DNA from 3 places in the Kitasatospora sp. NPDC001309 genome. Region 1 is predicted to be linked to each of the others. Evidence: riboswitches for the same ligand, from Rfam matches in the RefSeq annotation. Region 1 holds a riboswitch; each other region holds the start of a gene.
What was found. A riboswitch is a leader RNA that binds a small molecule or an ion and turns the genes downstream of it on or off. The one in region 1 is predicted to bind thiamine pyrophosphate.
Positions count from the first base shown of each region.

Region 2: another riboswitch for thiamine pyrophosphate. It lies ahead of ACFY2K_RS20760 (purine-cytosine permease family protein); the one in region 1 lies ahead of thiC (phosphomethylpyrimidine synthase ThiC).
Region 3: another riboswitch for thiamine pyrophosphate. It lies ahead of thiO (glycine oxidase ThiO); the one in region 1 lies ahead of thiC (phosphomethylpyrimidine synthase ThiC).

Region 1 is NZ_JBIAXC010000006.1:86,807-93,550, reverse strand. It holds gene tenA (thiaminase II) at 1-352, shown strand, start outside; gene ACFY2K_RS08315 (DUF5326 family protein) at 535-735, shown strand; TPP riboswitch at 892-1,027, shown strand; gene thiC (phosphomethylpyrimidine synthase ThiC) at 1,022-2,836, shown strand; gene ACFY2K_RS08305 (DUF5994 family protein) at 3,023-3,469, shown strand; gene ACFY2K_RS08300 (DUF4241 domain-containing protein) at 3,529-4,788, shown strand; gene ACFY2K_RS08295 (VOC family protein) at 4,912-5,298, opposite strand; gene ACFY2K_RS08290 (LysR family transcriptional regulator) at 5,439-6,332, shown strand; gene ACFY2K_RS08285 (hypothetical protein) at 6,371-6,744, opposite strand, start outside.
Region 2 is NZ_JBIAXC010000019.1:127,635-134,378, forward strand. It holds gene ACFY2K_RS20735 (FAD-binding oxidoreductase) at 1-55, opposite strand, end outside; gene ACFY2K_RS20740 (MFS transporter) at 187-1,416, opposite strand; gene ACFY2K_RS20745 (MerR family transcriptional regulator) at 1,466-2,293, opposite strand; tRNA gene ACFY2K_RS20750 (tRNA-Ser) at 2,480-2,567, opposite strand; gene ACFY2K_RS20755 (S1C family serine protease) at 2,632-4,536, opposite strand; TPP riboswitch at 4,745-4,893, shown strand; gene ACFY2K_RS20760 (purine-cytosine permease family protein) at 4,886-6,298, shown strand; gene ACFY2K_RS20765 (glycerophosphodiester phosphodiesterase) at 6,378-6,744, shown strand, end outside.
Region 3 is NZ_JBIAXC010000079.1:6,195-12,938, forward strand. It holds gene metF (methylenetetrahydrofolate reductase [NAD(P)H]) at 1-830, opposite strand, end outside; gene ACFY2K_RS41820 (polyprenyl synthetase family protein) at 1,015-2,121, shown strand; gene thiE (thiamine phosphate synthase) at 2,211-2,861, opposite strand; gene ACFY2K_RS41830 (Rv2175c family DNA-binding protein) at 2,861-3,226, opposite strand; gene ACFY2K_RS41835 (NAD(P)/FAD-dependent oxidoreductase) at 3,269-4,468, opposite strand; TPP riboswitch at 4,592-4,704, shown strand; gene thiO (glycine oxidase ThiO) at 4,708-5,883, shown strand; gene thiS (sulfur carrier protein ThiS) at 5,880-6,104, shown strand; gene ACFY2K_RS41850 (thiazole synthase) at 6,108-6,744, shown strand, end outside.

The DNA of each region.
Region 1 (6,744 bases):
GGTGCTGCCGACCACCCGCGCCTACACCAGCTACCTGCTGGCCACCGTGTACGGCGGGTCCTTCGCCGAGGCGCTCGGCGCGGTGCTGCCCTGCTACTGGATCTACGCCCGGGTCGGCGAGGCACTGCTCGCCCAGGGCTCCCCCGACCCGCTGTACGCCAAGTGGATCGCCACCTACGGCGACGAGGCCTTCCAGTCCGTGGTCCGCCGGGTGCTGGCGCTCACCGACCGGCTCGGCGAGGAGCTCTCGGCGGCCGAACGCCGCCGGGTGGTCGAGCACTTCACGACCACCTCGCGCTACGAGTGGATGTTCTGGGACGCCGCCTGGCGCGGCGAGCGCTGGCCGGTCTGAACTCGTTCCCCCGCCGTTTCTCGGGGGTCTTCCCGGGGGGTGGGATCGGGGTGATCTAGGGGTTCTCTCCGGGCCGAAGGCCCTCGTTCCGCCGCTTCCGCCGCCGTAAGCTCGAAGCATCGAAAGCAAGCGGGATGCGGTTACCGGACGGCGGCCGACCCGAGGGGAGAAGAGGAACCGACATGGCTGAGCTCTGGAAGTCGCTGCCCTCCTGGGTGCGCAACATCGTCATCCCGGTGCTGGTCCTGGTGCTGGCCTGGAACGTCATCGCCTTCGTGTTCGGCGTGGTCGGCGCCCTGCTGAGCATCGTGATCAAGCTGCTGGTGGTCGTCGGCATCGCCGCCGCCGTGGTGATCCTGGTCAAGAAGGCCGCCAAGAACTGACCCCGCTCCGCGCACCGCGCGGAGCACCTCCGGAGGCCCGGCACCCCGTTCGCGGGGGCCGGGCCTCGGCCGTTCCCCCCGCGGATCCGTTTCGGGGACCGTCTGGACCTGCGGCGATCGGCTCGCTACCGTGTTGGCGTCATGTGCAGGCAACACCGCCTGCGACGCGGGAGCTCGGAGCACCGGGCTGAGAGGACGCTGACCGGACCGTCGACGGACGGACCGACGGCTGCGTCGACCGCAGGAACCTGGACCGGGTAATGCCGGCGTAGGGAGTGAAGGTCAGATGACCACGTTCGAAGCACAGCCGCAGCCTGCCCGCAGCACGCCCAGCAGCGAGCGCACCGGCTACCCCACCCCGGCCTGGCGCAAGGCCTACCGCGACGGATCCCGCCCCGACCTGCGGGCCCCGTACCGCGAGGTGCAGCTCACCAACGGCCGGACCGTGCCGCTGTACGACACCTCCGGCCCGTACACCGACCCGGCGTACGAGCCCGACGTGCGGCGCGGGCTGCCCGCCCTGCGCGACGCCTGGATCCGCCAGCGCGGCGACGTCGAGGAGTACGACGGCCGCGAGACGCGCCCCGAGGACGACGGGATCAAGCACACCTCCCCGCGCGGCGGGAACCTGCGCAACCTGGACGCGGTCTTCCCCGGCCGCCCGCGCCGTCCGCTGCGTGGCCGCGGCGGCGTCGCCGTCACCCAACTCGCCTACGCCAAGCGGGGCGTGGTGACGCCGGAGATGGAGTTCGTGGCGCTGCGCGAGGGCCTGGAGCCGGAGTTCGTGCGGGACGAGGTGGCCCGCGGCCGCGCCGTCATCCCGGTGAACGTGAACCACCCCGAGGTGGAGCCGGCCGTCATCGGCACCAACTTCCTGGTGAAGATCAACGCCAACATCGGCAACTCCGCCGTCACCTCCTCGATCGAGGAGGAGGTGGAGAAGATGACCTGGGCCACCCGCTGGGGCGCCGACACCGTCATGGACCTCTCCACCGGCCGCAACATCCACACCACCCGCGAGTGGATCCTGCGCAACTCCCCCGTGCCGATCGGCACCGTGCCGCTCTACCAGGCGCTGGAGAAGGTCGACGGCAGGGCCGAGGAGCTCAGCTGGGAGGTCTACCGCGACACCGTCATCGAGCAGTGCGAGCAGGGCGTCGACTACATGACCGTCCACGCGGGCGTGCTGCTGCGGTACGTCCCGCTCACCGCGCGCCGCAAGACCGGCATCGTCTCCCGCGGCGGCTCGATCATGGCGGCCTGGTGCCTGGCGCACCACCAGGAGAACTTCCTCTACACCAACTTCGAGGAACTCTGCGACATCCTGGCCGCCTACGACGTCACCTTCTCGCTCGGTGACGGCCTGCGGCCCGGCTCCATCGCCGACGCCAACGACGAGGCCCAGTTCGCCGAACTGCAGACCCTCGGCGAGCTCGGCCGGATCGCCCGCGAGCGCGACGTCCAGGTGATGATCGAGGGCCCGGGCCACGTCCCGATGAACAAGATCAAGGAGAACATGGATCTCCAGAAGGAGATCTGCGACGAGGCGCCGTTCTACACCCTCGGCCCCCTCACCACCGACGTCGCCCCCGGCTACGACCACATCACCTCGGGCATCGGCGCCGCGATGATCGCCTGGTGGGGCACCGCGATGCTCTGCTACGTCACGCCCAAGGAGCACCTGGGCCTGCCGAACCGGGACGACGTCAAGACCGGCGTGATCACCTACAAGATCGCCGCCCACGCCGCCGACCTCGCCAAGGGCCACCCCGGCGCCCAGGCCTGGGACGACGCCCTCTCCGACGCCCGCTTCGAGTTCCGCTGGGAGGACCAGTTCAACCTGGCCCTCGACCCGGAGACCGCCCGCGACTTCCACGACGAGACCCTCCCCGCCGAGCCGGCCAAGACCGCGCACTTCTGCTCCATGTGCGGCCCGAAGTTCTGCTCGATGAAGATCTCCCAGAAGATCCGCGACGAGCACGGTGACGGTTCCACCGCCGTCACGACGGACTTCGACGCCGAGGCGCTGGCCGGCATGGCCGAGAAGTCCGCCGAGTTCGCCGCCCAGGGCAACAAGGTCTACCTCCCCCTGGTCGACTGACGCGCTGACCGGCGCCGGCCCGCGTCCCGGAGGGGAGGACGCGGGCCGGCGCCGGTCGGCCGGGCTCCGGGGGAGGCTGCGGCGGAGTAGCGTGGGGGTAACCGAGGACATTCCGAACACCGGCAGCAGCGCCGACGTCGCCCTGGGTGGTGATGGGTCCCGCGTGGACCGGACGGGCGGCTCCGTATGATGCCGATTCCTCTCCCCAGCTCGTTCCCCTCCGGGCCGTGGCCGGTCCCGGGCGTCCCGTTGCTCCCGCGGCTGGAACTGGAGCCGACGATGACGCGGGACGGCGTCTTCGACGGGGCCTGGTGGCCCCGTTCGGACCGTGTCCTCGCCGAACTGCCGGACCTGATCACCGCACTCGGCGCCCACTTCGGACGGATCGTCCGGGTCGGCCTCGACACCTCGGCCTGGGACGGCGTGCCCAGGTCGGTCGCGGCGAACGGCCTGACCGTCAAGATCAACTGGTTCCCCGGCAGCGATGCGACGATCAGCATCACCCGGGGCTTCCAGGACCACTTCCTGCTGCTGGTGGTGCCGCCCGGCACCGCCCCGGCGACGGCGGCCGCCGCGATGGCCGGCGCCTCGGCGACCGGGAACCACACCCCGGCCGCGGAACTGCTGCACTGAACCGGGCTGTCGGCGGGCTCCGGTACCTTGCTCGGACCGATGAGCGAGGAGGCGTGCGGGTGAGCGGTCCGGTGGTCGAGTTGGGCCATGCCGAGGGGTGGGACTTCGCGGCGGGTGCCGCGGTGGGCGCGTTGCGGCCGCAGGAGGCGCGGGCCCGGGACGCGGCGGGCCTGCCGTACGTCGTGGTGTACCGGAGCGCGGGGCGTTCGGTGCCGCTCGAAGTGCGCCTGGTGTCGTGGCGGGACCACTACGCGGGTGTGTGGGTGTACGACGAGCACGGGCGACGGGTGGAGCACCTGGAGCTGCGGCTGCTGGAGGAGGGCCGGCTGCTGCGGAGGTACCACGAGCGCTGGGGCTACTCGGGCCCGGAGGCACCGGAGTTCGACCGGGTCGCCGACCGGATGGCGGTCGAGCTGTTCCCGGGCGGACGGGGCCGGGTGTCGCACCGGCCCCGAGGGGACGCCGGGCCCAGGACGGTGACCGTGCCGAGTGCCTCCGAGGAGGAACGTTGGCTCCGGCGGCCGGACTTCGACGACTGGCCGCTCCTCTCGGCCGACCGGTGGGGGCTCGACGGCACGGTCCGGCCCACCGCGGCGCCGCTCACGGAGCCGGTGTCCGCAGCCGCGGCGGAGCCGTGGCTCCCGCCGCGCCCGGGCGGGCCGGGGGACCTCCCCGCCCTGTTCGTGCCCGGCACCCGGCTCACCACCAGCGATCACCGGGAGAACATGGTGGTGCTGGAGCCGAAGGCCGGCCCACGCCTGCGGGTCCCCAGCGGCCGGCTGGCGGTGGCCGATCCGCTCGACACCGGGCGGCCGGACATCACGGTCGAGGTGCTGCCCGGCAGCTACCCGACGGAGGTGGCGACGATCGGGTTCGGGTACCACTGCGAGTTCGAGGGTGCCTGGGTCGAGCGCACTGGGACACCAGCGCTCCGGCTGCGGGTGGGCGACGGACCCGTCGACTCCTGGACGATGGCCCTCGGGGAGGGGGACGACCTCAGGCTGCTGCGGGACGGCGAGGCGTACGGGTTCAGCACGGACGGCGCGACGGGGTGTTTTGCGGACGCCGGGGCCTGGCCGGTCCTCCAGAAGCGGTTCCGGCGCGCCCTGGTGGACCGGGACGAGGAGGCCGGTGAGGACCTCGACTCCGGCTCCGGGTTCTTCCTGCGTACCGTGGACGAGGAGTCGGGCGCGGACCTGCTCGCGTTCGCCACCGACAGCGACGGCACCCACCCGGTGTGGCTGGGCCTCGACGGGTCCGGGGGCGTGGTGTGCGTCATCGTCCAGGTGGACTGGCTGCCCCATCTGAAGATCGTCTGAGCGGCCCGGACGAGCGGCCCGGACGAGCGGCCCGGGACCAACGGTCCGGACGAGCGGCCCTGAGGCGTACTGCGGGTGCCGACCCGGTCCTCCCCCGAGGGTCCGGGGCGGCACCCTGCTCTTTCAGCCGGTGGTGTCCTGCGGGTACCAGCGGAGTTCGACGGTGTTGCCGTCCGGGTCCTGGACGTAGAGGGAGGTGGCGGTGCCGCGGGCGCCGTAGCGGGGGCCGGGGCCGTCGAGGACGGTGAAGACGCCGGAGTCGACGACCTCCTGCCAGTCGAGGGGCTCGACGGTGAGGCAGATGTGGTCGACGTTGGACTCGTGGCGGGGGCGGTGGAAGAGGTCGATGATCGTCTCGCCGCTGACCCGGACGGAGGGGAAGGAGACCTTCCCGGCGCGCCATTCGTCGACCCGGACGGGAGCCAGGCCGAGCAGGCCGGTGTAGAAGGCGAGCGACCGCTCGATGTCGGCGACGTTGAGGACCAGGTGGTCGAGGGCGACGACGCGCATGGTGATCGGCTCCGGTGGTGTGGTGTCTCGTGCGGTGACGGGGTCAACGATCCTCCGGCCCGGGGGCGGTCATCAATGGCGGATCACCGTACGATCGTTGAGCCCGGTTAAACGATGCCGGGTCGAAGGGGTGGGGCGGCATGCTGGAACGGCTGGAGACCGAGGTCTTCCTCGCCCTGACCGAGGAGCTGCACTTCGGGCGGACCGCCGAGCGGCTGCGGCTCAGCACCGGGCGGGTCAGCCAGGTGGTCAAGGCGCTGGAACGCCGGATCGGCGTCCCGTTGTTCGACCGCTCCAGCCGGTCCGTCCGGCTCACCCCGGTCGGGCGGCAACTGGCCGCGGACCTCGCCCCGGTGGTGGCCGCGATGGAGGAGGCGGTGCGCCGGGCGGTGGACGCCGGGCGCGGGGTGACGGGTGGGCTGAAGGTCGCGTTCCTGGGCGAGTGGACGGCGCCGGTGCTGTTCAGGGCGGTGGCGCTGTTCGGCGAGCGGCACCCCGAGTGCCGGGTGGACGTGCGGGAGGTGCAGCTCTCCAACTCCCGGGCCAGCCTGGAGGACGGCTCGATCGACATCCTGCTGGCCTCCTACCCCTTCGGCGGCATGGCCGTCGGTCCGGTCCTGCTCAGCGAGCGGCGGCTCCTGGCGGTGCCGGCCGGGCACCCGTTGGCCGCCGAGGCCTCGGTGTCGCTCGAAGTCCTCGGGGACCACCCGGTGGTGCAGTACCCGGCGGTCACCTCGGTCGGCTTCAAGCGGGACCGCACCCCCGACCGCACGCCGTCCGGCCGTGCCGTGCCCAAGGGCCCGTCGGGCAGTACCTTCTCCGAGATGCTCAGCCTGGTCGCCCTGGGCCGGGGCGTCCTGCCGGTCGGCGAGCACTGCCGCCGCTACTACCCGCGCCCCGACCTCGCCTACGTCCCCATCCACGACGCCCCGCCGATCGAACGCGGCCCGGTCTGGCTCCCGGGCAACACCACCGAGCGCGTGCGCGCGTTCGTCCGGGCGGCAGCCGAGGTGGCCGCCGCGGCAGGGAGGTAGGGCGCCCGGCGCGGCTGCCGACGGGCTTCCGGGCGTGGTCAGCCGACCTCGTCCGGGCCGGTGAAGTCCGGCGGGGTGTAACCCGGGCCGGTGAAGTCGGGCGGGGTGAAGGCGGCCGGGCGGGGGCTGCGGCCCTGGGGGTCGGTGATGCCGTCGGGGCCGGGGCTGGTGAAGGCCGGCGGGCTGTAGCCGGGGCTGGAGAAGTCGGGGCGGGCGAAGTCGGGGCGGGTGGGTTCCGCGCCGGTGGCGTCGGGGCCGGTGGCGTCGGGGCCGGTGAAGTCCGGGCTGGAGAAGTCCGGGCTGGTGTAGCCGGGGGCCGGGCGGCCGGCGACGGCGGGCAGGTGGCCGTGGAGGTAGGGCAGCAGGCCGCGTTCGCGCAGGGCGGTGCGCCACTCCGCGCGGGCGGCGCCGA
Region 2 (6,744 bases), on a different contig from region 1:
CCACCACCGCCTCCACCGGGAGGCCCAGCGCCAGTCGGTCCGTCAGATCACTCATCGCCGCCTCCAGTCACCACCGCGCCGCCGCCACCTCCGCACTCTGCCCCGAGGCCCGGAGCCGGGCAAGTGGGCCTCGGCACCGGCCACCGGCCGCCGGCCCGTGTCCCGCCGACCGGCGGTGCCGGTCGGTCAGGCCCGGCGCAGCACCGGGGTGGCGAGGGCCGCCAGCCCGGCCGCCCCGGTGGCGAGGGCGCAGAGCAGGGCGGGCGGGACGGCCCCCGTCGCGTCCGCGGCCGTCCCGAGCAGCCCGGTGGACAGCACCAGGGCGAGGCTCTGCACCAGCGTCAACAGGGCCTGCACCCGGGAGAGATGGGAGTTCGGGGCACCGCCGAGCACCAGCGGCCCGAGGTGGCAGGCGAACAGTCCGGAGCCGAGGCCCACCACCGTGCTGCCGACCACCGCCGCCCCCGGACCGCCGGACAGCGCCAGCAGCACGGTGCCCGCCGAGGCCGTGCAGAGCCCGGCGGCCGCCCCGACCCCCGGCCGGGGCAGCCCGCCGCGCCAGGCGACCGCCGCCGCCACCGCGAGCACCCCCGCCGCCTGACCGGCGGTCACCAGTCCGGCGGTGCCCGCCGCCCAGCCGTGTGCCCGGGCGAGCAACGGGCCGAGCAGCGAGACCACGGGCAGCAGCGCCCCCGCGGCGGCCCCGGTCAGCAGCAGCGCGGCCCGCAGCAGCGGATCCCCCAGGGCCAGCCGGACGCCCGCCCCCGCCTCCCGCAGCAGGCCCACCGGGGCGGCGGCGGGAGCCGGACCGGGCCCCTCCCGGTCCGGCCGGACCCGCAGCAGGACCAGCAGGACGACCGCGAAGCTCACCGCGTCCGCCGCCGCCGCGCCCGCGAGCCCGCCCCCGGCGACCAGCAGGCCGCCCAGCGGCGCCCCGAGCAGCACCGCGCACTGCCCGCCGGCCTGCCGCAGCGCGAGCGCCCGGGGCAGCCGGTCCGCGGGCACCAGCCGGCGCGGCATCGAGCCGCTCGCCGGGAGGTGGAACGCGTCGACCGCCCCGGTCGCCACGGCCGCCCCGACCAGCAGCCACAGCGGCGCGCCCCGGCCGCCGGCCACCGCGAGCGCCAGTGCGGCGGTCACCACCAGCATCACCGCGTCCCCGACGAGCATCACCCGGCGGGCGCCGAACCGGTCCGCCACCGCCCCACCCAGCAGGACCAGCACCGTACGGGGCACGGTGACCGCCGTCAGCACCAGCCCGGCCGCCCCGCCGCCGTACCCGGAGGCGGCCCAGCCGAGGGCGAAGGACAGCGCGGCGTCACCCAGCAGCCCGGCCTGGGCCCCGGCCAGCCAGAGCAGGTACGGCCGGGGCAGGGCGGTGCGCCGGGCCGTCCCGGCGGAGGTCGCGGTGGTCATGCCGGGTGACGCTAGGACCCTCGACCTGGTCGAGGGCAAGCGGCGGCCGCTACCTGCGGACCACCGGTTCCTGGAACTCGACGACCCAGCCGGACCGGTCGGCCGGGGTCTCCAGGTAGCGCTCCCGGGCGTAGCCGGTCGAGCGGTAGCCGTTCTGGTCGATGTAGCGGGCCAGGGCCTGGAAGCTGCCCATCGCGTCGTCCATCGAGCCGCGGTGGACGATGGTCACCGCCTCCTCGATCGGCGCCAGGTCGACCACCTCGATGTCGTCCCGGCCGGCCCGCACGGACGGCGCGACCTGGAGGGCCACCCGGACGACCACCGAACCGTCGCCCTCCGGCCCGTCCTCGTACCGGGCGACGGACGGCCCGACCACCTCGATCCCGGCCTGCTCCACCCGTCGGCACAGCTCGTCGAAGAGCGGGCCGATCACCGGGGTGATGTCCTCCGGCGCGTAACTCGCCGCCACACCGCTCAGTTGGGCCACCCGCACGGACGGAACGGGCTTCACCACGACATCGTGCTCGAACATGTTCCCCTCACTCTCGATCGTCCGGAGCCTCGCCTCCACCCGGGCCAGCCGCTGCTCGTCCGCCGCGATCGCCTCGGCGAGCTGGGCCCGCCGCAACCGCAGCATCCCGCGCAGCTCGGCCGGGTCCGGGTGCTCGTCCAGCACGGCCCGCACCTGCTGCAGCGTGAAGCCGAGCTCCTTGAGCGCGATCACCCGGTTCAGCCGGGCGAGTTGGCCCGCCTCGTAGGAGCGGTACCCGGTGGCCGGGTCCACCCTGGCGGGTGTGAGCAGGCCGATCGCGTCGTAGTGGCGCAGCATCCGCACCGACACCCGGCCGTGGACGGCGAAGTCTCCGATGTTCAACATGGTGCTCCCACTCCACCGTCTCCCCCTGTGTCAGGGTCAACCCCCGGCCGCCGGCCCGGCCGCGACCCCGCGTCGGCCCACCGTCGGCCCACCGTCGGCCCACCGCCGGCCCGCCCCGGAAAACACCGAGGGCGGGTGCCGAAACGATCTCGGCACCCGCCCTGAGCAGGTGTTTTCTCCTACCGGCGGAGAGCGTGGGATTCGAACCCACGGTGACGGGTCACGCCACGACAGTTTTCAAGACTGTTCCCTTAGGCCGCTCGGGCAGCTCTCCAGGCGGAGGTCAGCCTAACGGGTCCGACGGCCTTCGGCGCACACGATTCCGCGGGCCCGGGGGGTCACTGATCGCCGTCCCGCTGGCCGAGCGTGACCTTGGTGGTCATGGTCTGGCCGTTGCGGGTGTACTCGACGTCGACGGTCTCGCCCGGCTTGTGCGTCCAGATCCGGCTGACCAGGGCGGGACCGTTCTCGATCGGCGCGCCGCCGAGCTTGGTGATCACGTCGCCCGGCTTGAGGCCGGCCTTGTCGGCCGCGCCGCCGGGGGTGACGGCGGGCTGGCCCTGGACGTCCTTGGTCTGGATCTGCGCGCCGTCGCCCTTGTAGTCGTCGTTGCGCAGCACGTCGAGCTTGGCGTAGACCGGCTTGCCGGTCTTGATCAGGGTGTCCGCGACCCACTTGGCCTGGTTGATCGGGATGGCGAAGCCCAGGCCGATGCTGCCGGCCCGGCCGTTGGCGGAGGCGTTGGACTGGATCGCCGAGTTGATGCCGATCACCGCGCCGCTGGAGTCCAGCAGCGGGCCGCCGGAGTTGCCGGGGTTGATCGAGGCGTCGGTCTGCAGGGCGTTCATGTACGAGGCCTGCGAGCCGGTCTCGTCGCCGGAGGCGACCGGGCGGTCCTTGGCGCTGACGATGCCGCTGGTGACGGTGGACTCCAGGCCGTACGGCGCACCGATCGCGACGGTGGCGTCACCGACGTTGACCTTGTCGGAGTCGGCCAGCGGCAGCGGCGACAGCTTGCTCTTCGGCGGGTTGTCGATCTTGACCACGGCGACGTCGTAGCCCTCGGCGTGGCCCAGCACCGAGGCGGTGTAGGAGGTGCCGTCGGCGAACTTGACGGTCAGTTTGCCGCCGTTGAGGGCCGGCGCGACCACGTGGTTGTTGGTGAGGATGTGGCCCTCGGTGTCGAAGACGAAGCCGGTGCCGGTACCCGACTCGGTGCTGTTCTGCGCCTTGATGGTGACGACGCTGGGCAGCGCCTTCTGGGCGATGGCGGCGATCGACCCGGGGACGGGCTCGTTCTTCTGGGTGTTGCTGGCCTGGACGGTGGTGCTGCGGTGGTCGTCCGCCGAGCTGCTGCTGCCCGCGTGGTCGCTGGCGACCACACCGACCGCGCCGCCCGCGATGCCGGCGACCAGCGCAACGGCCGCGAGCAGGGCCACCAGGCCGCCGCGCTTCTTGCGCGGGCCGTGGCCGCCCGGGCCGCCGGGGTACTCGGCGGGGTACCCGAACGGACCGCCGGGGCCGCCGGGGTGGCCCGCGCCGGCGTCGTGGCCGCCGCCCCAGCCGCCGAGCGGCTGGCCGGCGCCGAAGGGGTGGTGCCCGGGTGCGCCGGGCGCGACGGGCGCACCGGCGGCCGGGGCGCCGTACGGCTCCTGGGCGTTGGCGGCCGGGACGCCGTAGCCCTCGTGGGCGCCGGCGGCGGGCACGCCGTGGGTCGGGGTCGCGTACGGGTTGGTGCCCGGGGTGCCCGGCGGCAGGGCGGGCGCGGCCGGAGCGGCGGCGACCGGGGCCGGGGCGGGCGGCGCGGGCGGCAGGACCGGCGGCGGGGCGTCGATGTAGCCGGTGGCCGGGTCGACGGCGGGCTCCTCGACGGCGGGCGCGGCCGGCGCGGCCGGGGCCTCCGGCGCGGGCACCTTGGTGAAGGCGACGGTCGGCTGGTGCCCGCCCTCCGCCGGGGCGGCCTCGGCCGCCGCGCTCGCGGCGGCCGGCTCCGGGACCCGGCCGAACGCCATGGTCGGCTGGTGCCCGCTGTCGGCCGGGGCGGCGTCGGCCGACCCGTCCACCGGCCCGGCCACCGGGTTGTCCACCGGTTCGTCCTTCGGCTCGGGAACCCGGCTGAAGGCCATGGTCGGCTTGTGGCCGCCCTGAGCGGTGCCGTCGGGAACGGCACCCGCCGCCTCCGGGGCCCCCGCGGGCTGCTCCCCCTGCGGCCCGATGGGCCCAACCTCGCGCTCGGTGCTCACGGACGACCTCCATAGCTGACAGAACCAAGGACCATAGTTTTTCGCACCGGCGATTCGATTGCCGTAAGGACCCCTCTGAATAACTCATAAGAATCCTTAGCCGCCACCGACAACCGGGGCTCCCCACCCCCGCCCGGCGTCCCGCGATGCGGACCGCGCACCCCGTGGCCTTTGGCGTTCGTACCCGTGCCGGTTAGCCTGTCGCTCCAAACTGACACGCGGGAGCTTGGACCGACCAGGCTGAGAGTGCGCATGTCGACCGTACGCCAGGCCAGTGACCGGCGGACCGTCGAGGGGGCGCTGACCGCCGGAACCTGTCCGGGTAATGCCGGCGTAGGGAGTATCGGCCATGCCGCCTGCTTCGCCATCCTCTTCTCCGGGCGCGCCCGCGTCCAAGGATTTCCCGCCGGACCCGGCCGGCGCCGGCGCCGCGCTGCTGGACCACCGCGTCGAGGCACCGCTGGTCCTGGACACCGAGCCGCCGCGCACCCTGCGCTTCCGGGACCACTTCGCGCTGTGGATGAACCTCGGCGTCAGCCTGATCGGCTTCTCCACCGCCGCGACCGTGCTCGGCGAGAAGGGCAGCGAGCTGTCGCTGGCCGCCGCGGTGACGGCGATCGTGACCGGTACGGCGGTCGGCACCGCGATGCTCGGCGTCGCCGCGCTGATCGGGGCCCGCACCGGCGCCCCGGCGATGGCCAACCTGCGCGGCCTGTTCGGCACCCGGCTGTCCTACCTGCCGACCGTGCTGAACATCGTCCAGTGCGTCGGCTGGGGCGTGTTCGAGCTGCTGACCATCGCGGCGGGCGCCCAGACCGTCGCCCACACCAGCGACTACCGCTGGCTGTTCGTGCTGCTCGCGGGCGCGCTGACCACCGCGCTGACGATCTGGCCGCTGGGCTCGATCGCGGTGCTGCGCCGCTTCGTGGCCGGGGCGGTCGCGGTCGCGATGGTGTACTTCACCGTCCAGCTGGGCCGCCAGGGCGTGCCGGACCCGGGCGCGGGCAACTGGCACGGCTTCCTGGGCGCCACCGACGCGATGATCGCGGTGTCGATCTCCTTCGTCCCGATGGCCGCCGACTACACCCGGCACTCGCGCAGCCCGAAGTCGGCCTTCTGGGGCACCTTCTCCGGCTACACCGTCGCCCAGGTCTGGTGCTACGTGCTGGGCCTGATGGCGCTGCTCCAGTCCGACGGCGACCCGAGCCGGATCTTCGACTCCTTCCTCGGTGTCTGGGCCGGCTGGCTGTTCCTCCTGGTGCTGGTGCTGCGCGAGACCGACCAGTCCTTCGCCAACGTCTACTCGACCGCGATGTCGCTGCAGAACCTGCTGCCGCGGGTGGACCGCCGGGTGCTGAGCGGCGGGATCGGCGTGCTGACCACCGTGCTGGCGCTGCGCATCGACCGGTTCACCGACACCTACAGCAACTTCCTCGGCCTGATCGGCTCGGTCTTCGTACCGCTGCTGGCGGTGCTGGCGGTGGACTACTTCTTCGGCGCCGGCCGGCACGGCTGGGACCTCTCCGAGCGGGCACCGTCCCGCTGGCTGATGCTGCTGCCGTGGGTGCTGGGCTTCGCCGTCTACCAGCTGATCGCGCCGACCGCGGTGGGCGACGGATGGGTGGACTTCTGGACCTCGGCCCAGCGGACCCTGCACTTCACCCCGCAGGAGTGGACCTCGGCCTCGCTGTTCGCCTTCCTGGTGCCGGCGCTGGTCACCTGGGGCCTCACCCCGTTGACCCGCCGCACCGCCCGGGCCTGACGCACCGGGGGCGGAGCCGGCCCCGCAGGTTGGGACCGGCTTCGCCCCGGGTTCACCCGCGCCCCCTATCGTTGGGGCCGTGACCAGCCCAGAACTGCCCTCGGCGGCGGCGCGCACCACGCCCTCCGTCCAGGTGATCGCCCACCGCGGCTCCTCCCACGCCCTGCCCGAGCACACCCTCGCGGCGTACCGGCGCGCGCTCGACGAGGGCGCGGACGCCGTCGAGTGCGACGTGCGGGTGACGGCCGACGGCCACCTGGTCTGCGTGCACGACCGCCGGATCGGCCGGGTCTCGAACGGCCGCGGCACCGTCTCCGCGATGACGCTGGCCGAGTTGGAGGCGTACGACTTCGGCGCCTGGAAGACCGGCCGGCCCAGCACCGACCCCGAGCTGCGCGGCGTGCTGCGGCTGGAGCGGCTGCTCGAACTGGTGGTGGACTGCGGCC
Region 3 (6,744 bases), on a different contig from region 1:
CCCTCGGCGAGCAGCCGCTCGGCCATCGTGGTGGCGTGCTCGATGCCGATCGCGCGCAGCGCCACCGGGTCGTCGATGACGGCCCGCAGCCGGGCCTCCAGCTCCGCCGGGAAGGCCGAGCCGCTGAGCTGCGGGAAGCGCTCCAGCTGCTTGGCGTTGGTCACCGGCATGATCTCCGGGATGATCGGGGTCGGGCAGCCCGCGGCGGCGACCCGGTCGCGGTAGCGCAGGTAGTCGTCGACCTCGAAGAACATCTGGGTGATCGCGTAGTCCGCGCCGGAGCGGACCTTGGCGACGAAGTGCCGGATGTCCTCGTCCCAGTCGGCCGAGCGCGGGTGCATGTTCGGCGAGGCCGCGACGCCGACGCAGAAGTCGCCGATGCCCTTGATCAGCTCCACCAGCTCGTAGGCGTAGGTGACGCCGTCCGGGTGACGGACCCACTCGCCCATCGGGTCGCCGGGCGGGTCGCCCCGGACCGCGAGGACGTTCCGCACTCCCTGGTCGGCGTACTGGCCGATGATGTTGCGCAGTTCGGCGACCGAGTGGTCCACCGCGGTCAGGTGGGCGACCGGGGTGAGCGTGGTCTCGGTGGCGATCCGGCCGACCATGTTGACGGTGCGCTCGCGCGAGGAGCCGCCGGCGCCGTACGTCATGCAGACGAAGTTGGGGTCCAGCGGTTCGAGTCGACGGATGGCGTCCCAGAGCTTCTGCTCGCCGACCTCCGTGCGCGGCGGCATGAACTCGAAGGAGAAGGAGCGCTTTCCGGCCGCCAGGAGTTCGCGGACCGTCTGTGCGCGGTCCGGTCTCGTGGAAGCGATGCCGAGTGCCATGCTGGCAGGTTATCCGTCCCCCGAAGGGGCCGGACAACTCGATCCCACGATTCGGGACAAGTAGTGGACGGGCCTCCGCTTCCGCACCGGCCGCCCCGCGCGCCGTCGGCGGCCCCGCTCGCACATCCGTTCCCGGCCGCCCCGCTACGCTTGCTGCACCCCAGCGAACCAGCGGAGCATCATCGTGACCTCGTCCAGCACCCGGCCGGCCAACCCCATGGACGTGGAGGACGTCCGCACCCGCGTCAACACGGCCCTCGCCGCGTTCATGGACGGCCAGTCGGCGCTGCTCGGCACGATCTCGCCGCAGCTGGTGCCCGCCGCCGAGGCCCTGCGCGACTTCCTGCTGGACGGCGGCAAGCGGCTGCGCCCGGGCTTCTGCTACTGGGGCTGGCGCGCCGCCGGCGGCCCCGCTGACGGCGAGGGGATCGCCAACGCGGCCGCCGCGCTGGAGCTGCTCCAGGCCAGCGCCCTGGTGCACGACGACCTGATGGACCGCAGCGACACCCGCCGCGGCCTGCCCTCGGTGCACCGCCGCTTCGAGGCGCTGCACCGGGACAGCGGCTGGCGCGGCGACCGCGAGCAGTACGGCGCCTCGGCCGCGGTGCTGCTCGGCGACCTGCTGCTGATCTGGTGCGACGAGCTGTTCCTGCGCTCCGGCCTGGACCCGGCCGCCGTACTGGCCGCCAAGCCGCGGTTCGACCTGATGCGCACCGAGGTCATGCTCGGCCAGTACCTGGACGTGCTGGAGCCGGTGGCCGGCGACTCCGCCGACGAGGGCGCGCCGGAGCGGGCGCGGACCGTACTGCACTACAAGTCGGCGAAGTACACCATCGAGCGGCCGCTCCAGGTCGGCGCCCTGCTGGCCGGGGCCGGGCCGGAGCTGGTCGAGGCGCTCGGCGCGTTCGGGCTGCCGCTGGGCGAGGCCTTCCAGCTGCGGGACGACCTGCTCGGCGTCTTCGGCGACCCGGCCGTCACCGGCAAGCCCGCCGGGGACGACCTGCGCGAGGGCAAGCGCACCCTGCTGGTCGCGCACGCGATGCGGGGCCTGCCGCAGGCCGACGCCTGGCACCTGGACGCCCGGCTCGGCGCACCGGACCTGGCCGCCGAGGAGGTCGCCGGGCTGCGCGAGCTGGTCGCCCGCAGCGGGGCGCCGGAGCTGGTGGAGGCCCGGATCGAGGAGCTGATGCGGGAGTCGCTGGCCGCGCTGGCGGCGGCACCGCTCGCCGACGAGCGGGCCCGCACGGTGCTGCTGGCCCTGGCCGAGGCCGCCACCGTCCGCAAGTACTAGGAGCCCGTCTTCGAACTCCCGCCCGCCCTCCGGGCGAACGACGGGAGTTCGAAGACGGGCCCCAGCGACGGCGGCGGCCCCGGGTGGCATTACGCCGCGCGCACCCGGCGGGCGAGCTCGGCGGCGGCGGCCCGCGGGTCCTCGGCCGCCGTGACGGCCCGGACCACGACGATCCGGCGGGCGCCGGCGGCCAGCACCTCGTCCAGGTTGCCGAGGTCGATCCCGCCGATCGCGAACCACGGCCGGTCGGTGGCCTGCTTCGCCGCGTACGAGACCAGGCCGAGGCCCGGCGCGTGCCGGCCCGGCTTGGTCGGGGTCGGCCAGACCGGGCCGGTGCAGAAGTAGTCCACGCCCGGCTCGGCGACCGCCGCGTCCACCTCGGACTCGGCGTGGCAGGAGCGGCCGATCAGCACGTCCTCGCCGAGGATCGCCCGGGCGGCCGGTACCGGCAGGTCGTCCTGGCCGAGGTGCAGCACGTCCGGCCGGGCCGCGTGGGCGACGTCGGCGCGGTCGTTGACGGCCAGCAGCTTGCCGTGCCGGCGGCAGGCGTCGGCGAAGACCTCCAGCGCCGCCAGCTCCTGCTTGGCCTCCAGGCCCTTGTCACGGAGCTGGACGATGTCCACCCCGCCGGCCAGCGCCGCGTCCAGGAACTCGGCCAGGTCGCCCTGCTCGCGCCGGGCGTCGGTGCACAGGTAGAGCCGGGCGTCGGCCAGGCGGGCCCGCAGCGTGTCCGCCGCCATCAGATCAGCATCGCCTGGGCGCGGCGCTTGACCTCGGTGCCGCGGTTCTCCCGGAGCGCCTGGATCGGGCTGCCGGGCAGCGACGGGTCCTCGGTGAAGAGCCACTCCAGGATCTCCACGTCGTTGTACCCGCAGTCCCGCAGGACGGTCAGGGTGCCGGACAGGTGCTTGACCAGCCCCTGGCCGTCGATGAACGCCGCCGGGACCTGCAGCGACTTGTTCGGCCCGCGCCGGACGGCGATCAGGCCACCGTTCTTGACCAGGTCACGCACTTCGGTGACCCGGACCCCCCACTGCTCCGAGATGTCGGGCAGGTACACCCACTCGGTGACCAGGGCTTCAATCTTGCTTTCGATCTCACTCACGCCACCAGACTGCCACCTCCGCGGCCCGCCGCGCACCAAGTGCTACCCGGCGACGGCTCCCTTGAGCGCCACCGAGGGGTCCGCGGCGAGCGCCCGGTCGAGCACCGCACCGCGTTCGATCAGCTTCCGGCCCTGGGTGAGGTCGCGCGGCCGGTCCACGGCCAGCAGCGCGCTCGGCACCCCGTCGCGCAGCCAGAGCACCGACCACGCGGACTCCTGCGGGCTGCCGCGCCACAGCAGTTCGTCGCCCTCGGCGTGCCGGCCGGCGTACTGGACCATCCGCCCGAACTGCTCGGACCAGAAGTACGGCACCGGGTCGTACGGCGTGTCCGCCCCGAGCACGGCGGCGGCCGCGGCGGAGCCGGACTGCAGCGCGTGGTCCCAGTGCTGGACGGCCAGCCGGGCGCCGGAGCGCGCCGAGGGGTAGCTGACGCAGTCCCCGGCCGCGAACACCCCGGGCAGGCCGGTGCGCAGCCGCCCGTCCACCACGACCGCGCCGGAGGCGTCCAGCTCGACGCCCGAGCCGGCCAGCCAGCCGGTCGCGGGCCGGGCGCCGATGCCGACCACCACCTCGTCGGCGGGCAGGTGGGAGCCGTCGGCCAGCAGCACCGCCCCCGGCTCGACGGCGGCCACCCCGACCCCGCAGCGCAGGTCGACGCCGGCCTCGGCGTACCAGGCGGCCATCGCCGAGCCGACCCCGGTCGGCAGCGCGCCCGGCACCGGCGCCGGACCGGCCTCGACCACGGTGACCTCGCAGCCGGCCTGCCGCGCGGCGGTGGACACCTCGGCGCCGATCCAGCCCGCGCCGACCAGCACCAGCCGCAGGCCGGGGCGCAGCAGCGCGCGCAGCGCCAGGGCGTCGTCCAGGGTGTGCAGCAGATGGGCGCGCTCGGCTCCGGGCAGGGCGCGCGGGGTGGCGCCGGTGGCGATCACCAGCGCGTCGTACGGGAGGTCCCCGCCGTCGGTGTGCAGCACGCCGGGGGCGAGCCCGGTGGCCCGGCGGCCGGTGAGCAGCTCGATGCCGAGCCGCCCGTAGTCGATGTCCAGGGTGGTGGCGTCGGCCTTGCCGAGCAGCACGTCCTTGGAGAGCGGCGGCCGGTCGTACGGCGCGTGCCGCTCCTCGCCGACCAGGACGATCCGCCCCCGCCAGCCGCCCTGCCGCAGCTGCAGGGCGCACTGCGCCCCGGCCAGCCCGGCTCCGACGACGACGACCACCCGATCCGTTCCGCTCAGCTCTGCCACGCCCGTCACTGTACCCAGCGCCGCTGAACCGGCTCTGAGCCGCTCATCCGCGGAGCCGGGCGGGCGGCCCCGTCTCACGCCTCGCACGGCCCTTCGGGCGGGCCGATCCCCGGAGTTAAGGTGGACGCACCACACGGGAGCCCGGCGGACCGGGCTGAGAGGCGGGCTGGCACGGCCTGCGACCGTCCGAACCTGATCCGGGTCATACCGGCGAAGGGAGAAGAGCAGCTTTGTCACGCATGCCATCGGGCAGCCGCGCCGACGTGCTGGTGATCGGCGGGGGCGTCATCGGCCTCGCGGTCGCCTGGCGCGCCGCGCAACGCGGGCTGCGGAACGTGATCGTGGTCGACCCCGGCCACGGCCGGGGGGCGGCCGGGGTTGCCGCCGGGATGCTCGCCCCGGTCACCGAGCTGCAGTACGGCGAGGAGCCGCTGCTGCACCTGGGGACGGCCTCCAACCGGCGGTACGAGTCCTTCGCCGCCGAGCTCACCGAGGCCAGCGGCGGCCTGGACACCGGCTACCGCCGGTGCGGCACCATCGCCGTCGCGCTGGACTCCGACGACCGCGCGGAACTGCGCGAACTGCACGCCTTCCACCTGCGGCTGGGCCTGGACTCCAGCTGGCTGACCGGCCGGGAGGCCCGCCGACTGGAGCCGATGCTCGCCCCCGGCGTGCGCGGCGGCCTGCACGTCGCGGACGACCACCAGGTGGATCCGCGCCGGCTGCTCACCGCCCTGGTCGCCGCCTGCGAGCGGGCCGGCGTCCGGCTGCACCGGGCCGAGGCCGTCGAGCTGCTGGTGGACGGCGGCCGCGCGGTCGGCGCCCGGCTGGACGACGGGGAGTCCCTGGCCGCCGAGCAGGTGGTCCTCGCCGCCGGCCCGCACAGCCACCGGCTGCCCGGCCTGCCCGAGGGCGTACTGCCCGCGGTACGCCCGGTGAAGGGGCAGATCGTCCGGCTGCACGTCCCGGAGGCCTACCGGCCGTTCCTGTCCCGCAACGTCCGCGCGGTGGTGCGCGGGCAGCACCTGTACCTCGTCCCCAGGGAGAACGGCGAGCTGGTGATCGGCGCGACCACCGAGGAACAGGGCTACGACACCACCGTCACCGCCGGCGGGGTGTACGAACTCCTGCGCGACGCGCACGAGTTGGTACCGGGTATCACCGAACTCCCGCTGCGCGAGACCTCCGCCGGGCTGCGCCCCGGCTCGCCGGACAACGCCCCGCTGCTGGGCCCGACCGCACTGCCCGGACTGGTCGCCGCCACCGGCCACTACCGCAACGGCGTGCTGCTCACCCCGGTCACCGCCGACCTGCTCGCCGACTACCTGGCGACCGGCGAAGTCCCCGACCTGGCACGGCCGTTCACGCCGACCCGGTTCTCCCCCGAAACCCCCGTCGCGAAGGCCTGCGCATGACCGAGACCGCCCCGAACGAGATCGCCCTGACCGTCAACGGCGAGCCCCGCCGGGTGCCCGCCGCCACCACCCTCGCCGCGCTGGTGGCCACCGTCAGCGCCGCCAACACCGGCGTCGCCGCCGCGCTCAACGAGGCCGTGGTGCCGCGCGGTTCGTGGCCCGGGACGACGCTGGGCAGCGGCGACCGGATCGAGATCCTGACCGCCGTCCAGGGAGGCTGAACCATGGCCGACGACCTGCTGACCATCGCCGGGACGACCTTCTCCTCCCGGCTCATCATGGGCACCGGCGGCGCGCCGAGCCTGGAGGTCCTGGAGCGCGCCCTGCTCGTCTCCGGCACCGAACTGACCACCGTGGCCATGCGCCGGGTGAACGCGAGCACCCAGGGCTCCGTCCTGGACGTGCTGACCCGCAACGGCATCCGGGTGCTGCCCAACACGGCCGGCTGCTTCACCGCCGGCGAGGCGGTGCTGACCGCCCGGCTGGCCCGCGAGGCGCTCGGCACGGACTGGGTGAAGCTGGAGGTGATCGCCGACGAGCGGACCCTGCTGCCGGACCCGATCGAGACCCTGGAGGCCGCCGAGACGCTGGTCGACGACGGCTTCACGGTGCTCCCGTACACCAACGACGACCCGGTGCTGGCCCGCAAGTTGGAGGACGTCGGCTGTGCGGCGATCATGCCGCTGGGCTCGCCGATCGGCTCCGGGCTGGGCATCCGCAACCCGCACAACTTCCAGCTGATCGTGGAGAGTGCGGGCGTCCCGGTGATCCTGGACGCGGGCGCCGGCACCGCCTCCGACGTCGCGCTGGCGATGGAACTGGGCTGCGCAGCGGTGATGCTCGCCTCCGCGGTGACCCGGG